3 regions of the Micromonospora salmantinae genome follow, and region 1 is predicted to be linked to each of the others. Evidence: riboswitches for the same ligand, from Rfam matches in the RefSeq annotation. Region 1 holds a riboswitch; each other region holds the start of a gene.
The links. Region 1 has a riboswitch for cyclic di-AMP ahead of PSH03_RS01835 (C39 family peptidase). Riboswitches for the same ligand answer to the same signal wherever they lie in the genome.
Positions count from the first base shown of each region.

Region 1 (3,228 bases):
GGACCTGCCGACGAGGTCGGTCAGGCCGGCGGGCGATCACCGTACGTCGACCTGCGCTGACAACGTCCACCCTGGTCAACGGGTCGGCGCGGCGCGATCCGACACGCCCGTGGTCGGTGCGCCCGGCTCGGCGCGACGGTAGCGTTGGGGCGTGCTTCCGGTCGCGTTCACCTGTCCGCTGTGGTGGGTGGCGCGCTGGGCGACTCGGGTGCTGACCAGCCTCGCCGTCGTCGCGGCCCTGGCGCTCGGCGCAGGCCCGGCCACGGCCACCACGGCAACACCCGGCCCGGTGCCGACGTCGAGCGCGGTGCCGGCCTCTGTCGCCGCCGGCCCGCTGGCGGCCTCCTGCCGGCACTCCGCGGCACCCGGTGCTGCCCGCCCGGCCGCGGCGATACCGCCGGAGGCCGCCGAGGAGTCGGTCCCGACATGGTCGGTCGACACGCCGGTGGCGCTCCCCGATGATCAGGGCGCCATCGCGGCCGGCGTGCTGCCGGTCCGCGCGGCCGAATTCGGCCGGCTGCCCCTCCTCGACGGTACGAGCGGTCGGGCTTCCCGGGCCCCACCCGGGCGCTGAGCCACCGGGACGACCGTCCCGCCACCGTGCCCTGTCGACCCACCCGCTCCCTGACCCGCCGACCCGTGGCCCACAGTGGCCCGCTGATCGGCGCGGCTCCCCATCGCACTGCTCATCCTCCCCGAGGTGCCGACCATGGAGACAGTCGTCTTCTACCAGTTCGTGACCGAGGTGCCGCGGGCCGCCGCCATCTGGTCGACGCTGTTCCTGCTGACCCTGGGCCTGCTCTCCGTGCTGGCCGCCCGCCCCGAACGGGACCGGCCCACTGACGACCCGCTCCCGGCCGGGCCCACTCCTCGGGAGGTGGCCGCCGCCGAGGCCGTGGACCTGCGCCGCTACGCCGAGGAGGTGGCCGTCGCCGCGGCCGGCGCGGCCACCACCGCCAAGCGGCGGCGTGCCGCCTGGCTGACTGCTCAGGAGCAGCTGGAGCGGGCCTGGATCGGGTACGACGAGGCGGACACCGCAGCGCGTCGCTTCGCTGGCGCCGGTGCGCTGCCCACCCCGCAGACCCCGCACACCCCCGCCGAGTACGCCGCCCGGGAGCGCTATCTGCACCGGGCGGTGATGGCTGCGTACTGGCGGGGGGAGCTGACCATGGCGCAGCTCGGCGACGTGTTCGGGCATCGGCGCGGCTGGGATCCCCGGCGGCACCCGGTCGAGCAGGAGGTGCTGATCAGCCGGGTGGTCCGGGATGCGCGGCTGGCCGACTACCAGGTGGCCGCCGGCCGTGAGCGGGCCGCCTGGCGTGACGCGGAGTTGGCCGCCGAGTCGGCTCGTGCCCTCGCCGAGGAGGCGTACGCGGCGGCAGCCCGGCTCCGCCCGACCCTGGTACCCGCGCGCCGCACGGTGGCCGGGGCGTTGCGTCCCGCCGTCGTGGCACTGTGGCGCCCGGCCCGGGTGGGTTGAGCCCAATCCGTGATGTGAGGCCGGTCACCCAATCGGGAAATCGGACGTCCGACGCGATCGGCGGCATTGATCCCGCGATTGTGGCCGCGTTCTTTGCGGCCTGTCCGGTTGTCGCCCGCAGGCGTCGCCGTAACCGGTTGTCCCATCGAGTCACATCATCGGCAATACGCGCAGAAATTGTCGCGCCAATTGGGGTTTACGCAGGTGAACCTGGCTTGGCAGGGCGTTGAGACGCCAGTAGTGTCGTCCCGTCCGGTGCGGTAACCGATCGCAAGACGCGACGCCGCACCGACCCGCTTAATCGTGATCAACGAACCGGGGACCCACCAGTAAGTCCGGGGTGAATCCGCGAGCCACGGCCCGCGGTAGGGCGTCTTCCCGCCCGAATCCGTCAGCTAACCCGGTAGGCGGTGTCGGAAGGAGTCCCATCCTCGTGCAGCACCTTTCCACCCCTCGGTTGTTCCCTCGCCTCCACGGCGCGGCGGTGCACCCGCTCATCCGTCCAGTGACGGTGAGCTGACCCCCGGGTCATCGCCTTCCCCGCCCGGCCACGCCGAGCGTTCCCCTGAGCGGTTCACCATCCGCGGACCACGGTCCGCGCGCTGGCGCCTGCCCGGATACCGGTCCGGCCCCGGTGTGCCGCTCTCCCCCCGATCCGTGGAGGACCCCGTGAAGCACACCCTGCAGCGTCAGCTCCGCCGCCTCGCCACCGAGCGCCCGTACCAGATCGTCGCCGCCTCCGCCGCGGCCCTCGCGATCGCCACCACCACCGGCGCCCTGCTCACCACTGCCGACGACGCCCCGGCCGGCCAGCGCACCGCGACCACTGTCGCCGAGATGCGCAGCGACGTCGCCGCCTCCCGCGGCGAGGCTCGGGAGGCTTCCCCCTCGGCCAGCGCCGCACCGACCACTGCCGCCCCGGCCACCAGCGCCGCGTCGCCCGCCGCCAAGGCCAGCAGCAACCCGGACCTCACCCGGAAGCCGGAGCGGCCGAAGCCGCCCGCGACCAAGGTGCTCGACTACGACTACGAGGCGCAGAACACCTACTACAACTGCGGCCCGGCGGCCACCCGGAACGCGCTCAGCGCCGCCGGCATCGACCGCACCCAGGAGGAGCTCGGCGCCGAGCTGGGCACCACCGAGATGGGCACCAACTCGGCTGAGGACACCACCCGGGTGCTCAACGCCGAGGTGAAGGGCTCCCCGTACCGGACCCGGATGTTCCCCGGCGCGCCCAGCCCGGCCCAGATGGACCGGCTCCAGGCCGACGTGGTGAAGGCCATCACCGACGGCCGGGGCGTGGTGGCCAACGTCGTCGGCGACGCCACCGACACCGACGGCGGCTGGCACTCCTACGGCGGCGGGCACTACATCGCCGTCGTGGGCTACAAGGACAACGGCCGCACCGTACGCATCGCCGACTCGGCGAACCCGGCCGACCCGTCGTACTGGATCACCACGATCGACCTGGCCAACTGGATCACCAGCCGGGGCTACTCCGCCTGACCCGGGCACGCTGACCGCCGCGGGCGCCGTCCTCCACAAGGGGCCGGCGCCCGCGGCGTCTGTCCGCGTGGTCCCGTCATCGACGGCTCTCGTACCCGACCGTGAACCGTGGGAGACTGCGGCCGTGGTGGAGAAGACGGGTGGTCACGCCGGCCGCAGGCCGGTCCTGCTGCTGCTGCACGGCATGGGAGCGACCGGGGACGTGTGGTTGCCCTGGGCCCCGTACCTCGAGCAGCACTGGC
Region 1 covers NZ_JAKKFG010000002.1:122,029-125,256, forward strand. The annotation lists gene PSH03_RS01820 (acyltransferase family protein) at 1-60, shown strand, start outside; gene PSH03_RS01825 (hypothetical protein) at 152-574, shown strand; gene PSH03_RS01830 (hypothetical protein) at 710-1,480, shown strand; cyclic di-AMP (ydaO/yuaA leader) riboswitch at 1,765-1,905, shown strand; gene PSH03_RS01835 (C39 family peptidase) at 2,138-2,986, shown strand; gene PSH03_RS01840 (alpha/beta hydrolase) at 3,111-3,228, shown strand, end outside.

Region 2 (3,228 bases), on a different contig from region 1:
GGATGGACGCGGGGCCCGCCGTCGGCGCGGACCGTGGCCAGATAGCCGAAGCCCGGCCCGTACTGCTGGAGGAGAACGCGGATCCCGTCGGCGAGTCGGGGCTCGTCGGCGGCGAATTCGGACCAGGAAGCCATGTGGGCATTCTATCGAACAAATGTACGAGCAGCGACCTCGACGCGCTGGTCACCGGCACCGAATCCGGCCACTTTTGGCAGCGCGGCTATGGTGGTCCGATGCTGCTCTCCGACCGCGACCTGGTCTCCGAGATCAAGGCCGGCACGCTGGGCTTGGAGCCGTTCGAGCCCACCCTGGTCCAACCGTCCAGCATCGACGTCCGACTCGACCGGCTGTTCCGGGTCTTCAACAACCACCTCTACACCCACATCGATCCCGCGATGCAGCAGGACGACCTGACCTCGGCGGTCGAGGTCCCCGACGGTGAGCCGTTCGTGCTGCACCCGGGGGAGTTCGTGCTCGCCTCGACGCTGGAGGTCATCTCGCTGGGTGACCAGCTCGCCGGCCGACTGGAGGGCAAGAGCTCCCTGGGCCGGCTCGGGCTGCTCACGCACTCCACTGCCGGCTTCATCGACCCGGGCTTCTCCGGTCACGTGACGCTGGAACTCTCGAACGTGGCGAACCTGCCGATCACCCTCTGGCCGGGCATGAAGATCGGGCAGCTCTGCATCTTCCGGCTCTCCTCGCCGGCCGAGCACCCGTACGGCTCGGTGGTCTACGGCTCGCGCTACCAGGGCCAGCGGGGGCCGACACCCAGCCGCGCCTGGCAGCACTGGCGGACCTGGCCCACCCGCTGAGGTTCAGCAGCTGGCCCCGAGACGACGAGGGCCCGCCGCGACGGATCGCGACGGGCCCTTCGATCACTCGGGGTCAGCCTGGACGGCCGTAGCTGTGGATCGGGCCGTCGTCGACCTTCTTCATCTTGACCGGTTGACCGGCCTGCGAGGCGTGCACCACCCAGCCGCCGCCGACGTACATGCCGACGTGGTGGATGTCGCTGTAGTAGAAGACCAGGTCGCCGGGGCGCAGGTCGCCCTTGCTGACGTTCTTGGTTACCCGGCTCTGCGCGGCGGCGTTGTGCGGCAGCGACACGCCGGCCTTCGCCCAGGCGGCCAGCATCAGCCCGGAGCAGTCGTACGAGTTCGGGCCTTCGGCACCCCAGACGTAGGGCTTGCCGATCTGCGCGCAGGCGAACTTGACAGCGGTGCCCGCGGCGCCGCCGGGGTAGCTGCCCGGGCAGGGTGCCGGGCGCAGCGGACCGCCGCCGCCACTGCCGTACACCTTGAGGCGCAGCTTCTGCAGGCGGTCGATCTCGTCGTTGATCTGCTTCTTCTTCGCCGCCAGCTGAGCTTCCGTGCGGGTCAGCTGGGCCACCATCTCGTCCAGTGGCGCCTTCTGCGCGGCCAGCTGGTCGCGCAGGTCGGCCACCTGGCGTACGTCCTTCTGCTGGTTGTGCGCGAAGCGGTCGAGCATTTCGAGCTGACCGACCACCTCGCTGGGCGACCGGCTCCCCAGCATCGCGTTGACTGTCGAGACGTTCTCACCCATGTAGGCGCGTACGGCCAGGGCGCTGACCTTGTCCATCGCGGCGTCGACCTGACGCTCCAGCGGGGTGATCCGGGCGGCCAGCGCATCGGCCTGCTTGCGCTTCGCGGCGAGGTCGGTGCGGGTGGCGTTGTGCCGTTCGATGACCGGTTCGAGCTTGTTCCAGTCGGCGTCGATCTGGCGCTCGATCTCGGCGACGGACGGGTCGGCGTGGGCCGCCGTGGCACTGCCGGTCAGAACGACGGCGATGCCGGCCAGCGCGGCGAGTGCGGTGGTGAAGCGGGACCAGCGTGGGCGCGGCACGATCGACGCCGGGCCGGCTGATGCCGACCGCTCGGACGACGGCCGCGGGGCATGGAGTGCCACCGGGGTTCCGTACTCCTTCTTCCTGACCGCCTACCGGGTTAGCTGACGGGTTCGGGCGGGAAGTCGGCGCCCTACCGCAGTGGCTGCGGATTCACCCCGAGGGACCTGGGTCCCCGGTTCGCTCGGAAACGACTCGGCGGTGTCGGTCCGTTACCGCCCGGGCTGGGCGGAGCTGCTGTCGGGCCAACAAATGACCAGAGTAGAGACGTCTGTTACCGATCCGCAACCCGTGCGGCAGTGACACTCCGTACGGATTGAACGAGGCAACCGACCGTGTGTGAAGAATTCTTTCCATCTACTTCGATAGATAGAAAGGTATTGACGCGACCTCCCGGACGGCGCGATGGTGACCTGACCTCACTCCGCGAGAATCTAGGGGGTTCGATGCACCATCCAACCCTGTCGACCGGCTGGCGCGGGCTGCTCGCCGCCACAGTGGTCGCCGCCGCGACCACTGTGCCACTCTCCGTCGGCCCGGCCGCCGCAGCGCCCATCACCGACCGCCAGCAGCAGTACGCCGCAGCGGCCACCGAGTACGGCGTGCCGGCCGTCGTGCTGCTCGGCGTCTCCTACCTGGAGTCCCGTTGGGACACCAACGCCGGTACACCGAGCACCAGTGGCGGCTACGGTCCGATGCACCTGACCGACGCGCGGCACGTGGCCGCCCTACCCGGACGCGGCCACCACGACGCCGGCGCCGAGGACCCACGCGGCGACGACTCCCGCACCGCCCGCGTACCCGCGCCCCGGCCGGTCGAGGCACCCGCGCCATCCACCGCCGCGTTGCAGACCGTCGACGCCGCCGCCACGCTGACCGGCGCCACCCCCGAGGCACTGCGCACCGACGCGGGCCTCAACATCCGGGGTGGGGCCGCGCTGCTGAGCGCGTACCAGAGGGATCTGGGCGCGCCGGTCGGCGCGGACACCGACCCGGCGGCCTGGTACGGCGCGGTGGCACGCTACTCGGGCGCGGACAGCGCCGACGCCGCGGCGGCCTTCGCCGACGAGGTCTTCACCACCATCGGCGCGGGCGAAGCCCGGGTGACCGACGACGGCCAGCGGATCACCCTGCCGGCCCGCGCGGTGCGGCCCGAGCGTTCCTGGCTGGACCGGCTGGGCCTGCGCCGGCTGGCCCGCCCGGACGGGGTGGAGTGCCCCCGCACCATCTCCTGCGAGTGGATCCCGGCGCCCTACGAGGCGTTCGGCGACGGGGACTACGGCAACCACGACCTCTCCGACCGGCCCGCGCGGCAGAAGATCGAGTACATCGTCATCCACGACACCGAGGCGAGTTGGGCCACG
Region 2 covers NZ_JAKKFG010000031.1:25,025-28,252, forward strand. The annotation lists gene PSH03_RS22075 (pyridoxamine 5'-phosphate oxidase family protein) at 1-134, opposite strand, end outside; gene dcd (dCTP deaminase) at 234-812, shown strand; gene PSH03_RS22085 (C40 family peptidase) at 886-1,863, opposite strand; cyclic di-AMP (ydaO/yuaA leader) riboswitch at 1,940-2,075, opposite strand; gene PSH03_RS22090 (N-acetylmuramoyl-L-alanine amidase) at 2,311-3,228, shown strand, end outside.
Region 2: another riboswitch for cyclic di-AMP. It lies ahead of PSH03_RS22085 (C40 family peptidase); the one in region 1 lies ahead of PSH03_RS01835 (C39 family peptidase).

Region 3 (3,228 bases), on a different contig from region 1:
TGCCCGCGACGGGGTTGGAGACCGCGACAGTGGAGGCCGCCGCCGGCCTGCTGGCCGAGGTGGAGGGGACGGTCGGGGTGATCACGCCGGTCCCCCGCCGGGACGAGGTCGCCGGGTGGCTGGGCGCGCTCGGCGCGCCGAGGTTGCAGGTGGTGACCAGCCTGGAGGCCAAGGGCATGGAGTACGACGGGGTGGTGCTGGTCGCGCCGAGCGAGATCCGGGCGGATCCGGGCGCCGGGGTGCGCACCCTGTACGTGGCGCTCTCCCGGGCCACCCAGCGGCTCACCACCATCGACCCGACCAGCTGACGCGTGCCGACTGCCGCCGGCGCAAGGCGCTGTCCGTACACTTGCACACATAGCGATGTGAGCATACATTTGACCGGGTCCCGACCAGCGGCGGAAGGTGGTTCTCGTGGGCGCAGGTCATGACCACCACCATGGGTCCGTCGCCAATGCCGCACACCAGCACCGAGGTCGACTCTGGGCGGCATTCGGGTTGCTCACCACCCTGATGGTGGTCGAGGCGGTGGCCGCCCTGCACACCGGCTCGCTCGCCCTGCTCTCCGACGCCGGGCACATGTTCACCGACGTGCTCGGCATCGGGATGGCGCTCGCCGCCATCACGGCGACCCGGCGGGCCACCGGCGACCCGCAGCGCACCTTCGGGCTCTACCGACTCGAGGTGCTCGCCGCGCTGGCCAACGCCGTCCTGCTCTCCGGCGTCGCGATCTACGTGGTGATCGAGGCGATCCGCCGCTTCGGCGACCCGCACCAGGTCGTCGCCGGCCCGATGCTCGCGGTCGCCGTGCTCGGCCTGCTCGCCAACATCGCCGCCTTCGCGCTGCTGCGCGCCGGAGCCCGGGAGAGCATCAACCTCCAGGGCGCCTACCTGGAGGTGCTCGGTGACCTGCTCGGCTCGCTCGGCGTCATCGGCGCGGCGCTGCTCATCACCGTCACCGACTGGTGGTGGGCCGACCCCCTGGTCGCGGTCGCCATCGGCGTGTTCATCCTTCCGCGCACCTGGCGGCTGGCCCGCGCCGCCGTCCGCATCCTGGTGCAGGCCGCCCCGGAACACCTCCAGGTGACCGCCGTGCACGACCGGCTCGCCGCCGTCCCCGGTGTCGTCGAGGTGCACGACCTGCACGTCTGGACGCTCACCTCGGGCATGGAGGTGGCCTCCGCTCACCTGACCATGGCACCCGGCGCGGAGGTCGGCGCGGTGCTCACCGCGGCGCGTACGGCCCTGCACGACGACTTCCGCATCGAGCACGCGACGTTGCAGATCGAGCCCGGCGCCGCTTCCGGAGCGTGCGGCTCCATCGAATGGTGACGGAGCCGTAATTTTCCGTGCTGACGCACGCACCGTCCGTCACATTGGCTGCAGCGGCCCCATCCGCACCGGTAGGCTCGGTCCCGGCCTCCACCAGGCGGCGCCCTCCCGGCGCCGGTGGCGGTCGCCGCCTAATCGCCCAACTGGGCGAACCGGGGAACCATGTTCCTGGGGTGTATCCGCGTCAGCGGTAGGGATCTTCCGTCCCGAACCCGTCAGCTAACCCGGTCGGCGGCTGACGGAAGGACATGCGCAGTGGCACCAGCACGACCACCCGCCGCCCGACTGGCGGCACTGATCGTCGCGATGTTCGCCCTCGGCGTCGCGCTTCCGGCCGGCACCGCCTCGGCCTCCCCCCCGACCGGCCTGCGGGCCGCCGCACCCGACTCCGACGAGGAGGGCGGCACCCCGGCGTTGCGCGCCCAACTCGAGGCGGCCAGCAAGGGCTACCTGGACGCGAAGCGCGCCCTGGACACCTCCGTGCAACGGCAGAAGCAGCTCGCCACCCAGCTGACGACCATCGAGGTCGAGATCGGCCAGCGCAACGGCAAGGTCGGCGAGATCGCCGAGGTGGCCTACCGCACCGGCCGGCTCGGTGCGATGTCGGCGCTGCTCAACAGCAACACTCCGGAAGGCTTCATGGACCGGGCGGCCGCGCTGGACGCGGTGGCGGCCAACGAAGACCGGGTGCTGCGCGACCTGCTGAACAGCAAGGACAAGGCCAACCGCACCCGGATCGCCCTGGACGGCGAGATCAACGAACAGCGCAAGCAGGTCGCGGTGATGGCCAAGCGCAAGGAGCAGGCCGAACGGGCCCTGACCGTGGCCACCACACCCAAACCGCAGACCACCGCCGACGGCGGCTCCAACCGGGGCACCTCCAGCGCCAACGCAAAGGCCGCACCGCGCAACTCCGACGGCTCCTGGCCCTCCGAGTCGTGCAGCGTCAACGACCCCACCCCGGCCAACGGCTGCATCACCCCACGCACCCTGCACGCGCTCAACCAGGCCAAGGCCGCAGGATTCACCCGGTACGTCTCGTGCCACCGCCCCAGCGGCTCCGGTGAACACCCGAAGGGCCGGGCCTGCGACTTCGCGGCGCAGAAGGGCGGCTTCGGCGGGGACGCCACCGGCGGCGACAAGACGTACGGCAACAACCTGGCCGCGTACTTCATCCGCAACGCGGACCGGCTCGCCGTGCTCTACGTGATCTGGTACAGGCAGATCTGGCTGCCCAGCAGCGGGTGGAAGTCGTACAGCGGGGCGCACGGCACCCCGTCGACCGACCACACCAACCACGTACACCTGTCGGTCTACTGACCCACGCGTCGTGATGCCTGTGAGTCACCCCGGTGGCTCACAGGCATCACGTGCGTCCGGGGCCGGGCTACGTCGCCGGGCGTACCCCTGATGTCGTCGCTCGTCGGACGACCCGGCAGCGGTCGGCGGGCAGCATCGCGGTATGCCTCGGATCCGACCCAGCACCCGCAAGGCGCTGCTCACCCTGCACCTGGTCACCTCGCTCGGCTGGCTCGGCGCCGACCTGGTGCTGCTCACCCTCGGCATCGCCGTTCAGCGGGGCGCCGACCCGGCGGTGGTCTATCCGGTCACGGCCCTGGTCGGCACTGTGCTGTTCGCGCCGCTGAGCGTCCTGGTCTGGCTGATCGGCGTCGCCAGCTCACTGCTCACCCCGTGGGGCCTGCTGCGCCACCGCTGGGTGCTGGTCAAGCTCGTGCTGACCACGGTGATGGTCGGGCTGGTGCTGTTCCTGCTCACCCCGAACCTGCGTCACGCCGGAGCGGTCGGGGCCGCCCTGCCCGCCCGGGATCGCGCCGACCTGGTCATCGCGCCGGCGGTGTCGACCAGCCTGATGGTCATCGCGACTGTGCTGTCCAC
Region 3 covers NZ_JAKKFG010000042.1:123,010-126,237, reverse strand. The annotation lists gene PSH03_RS24435 (HelD family protein) at 1-308, shown strand, start outside; gene PSH03_RS24430 (cation diffusion facilitator family transporter) at 415-1,332, shown strand; cyclic di-AMP (ydaO/yuaA leader) riboswitch at 1,451-1,582, shown strand; gene PSH03_RS24425 (coiled-coil domain-containing protein) at 1,588-2,652, shown strand; gene PSH03_RS24420 (hypothetical protein) at 2,795-3,228, shown strand, end outside.
Region 3: another riboswitch for cyclic di-AMP. It lies ahead of PSH03_RS24425 (coiled-coil domain-containing protein); the one in region 1 lies ahead of PSH03_RS01835 (C39 family peptidase).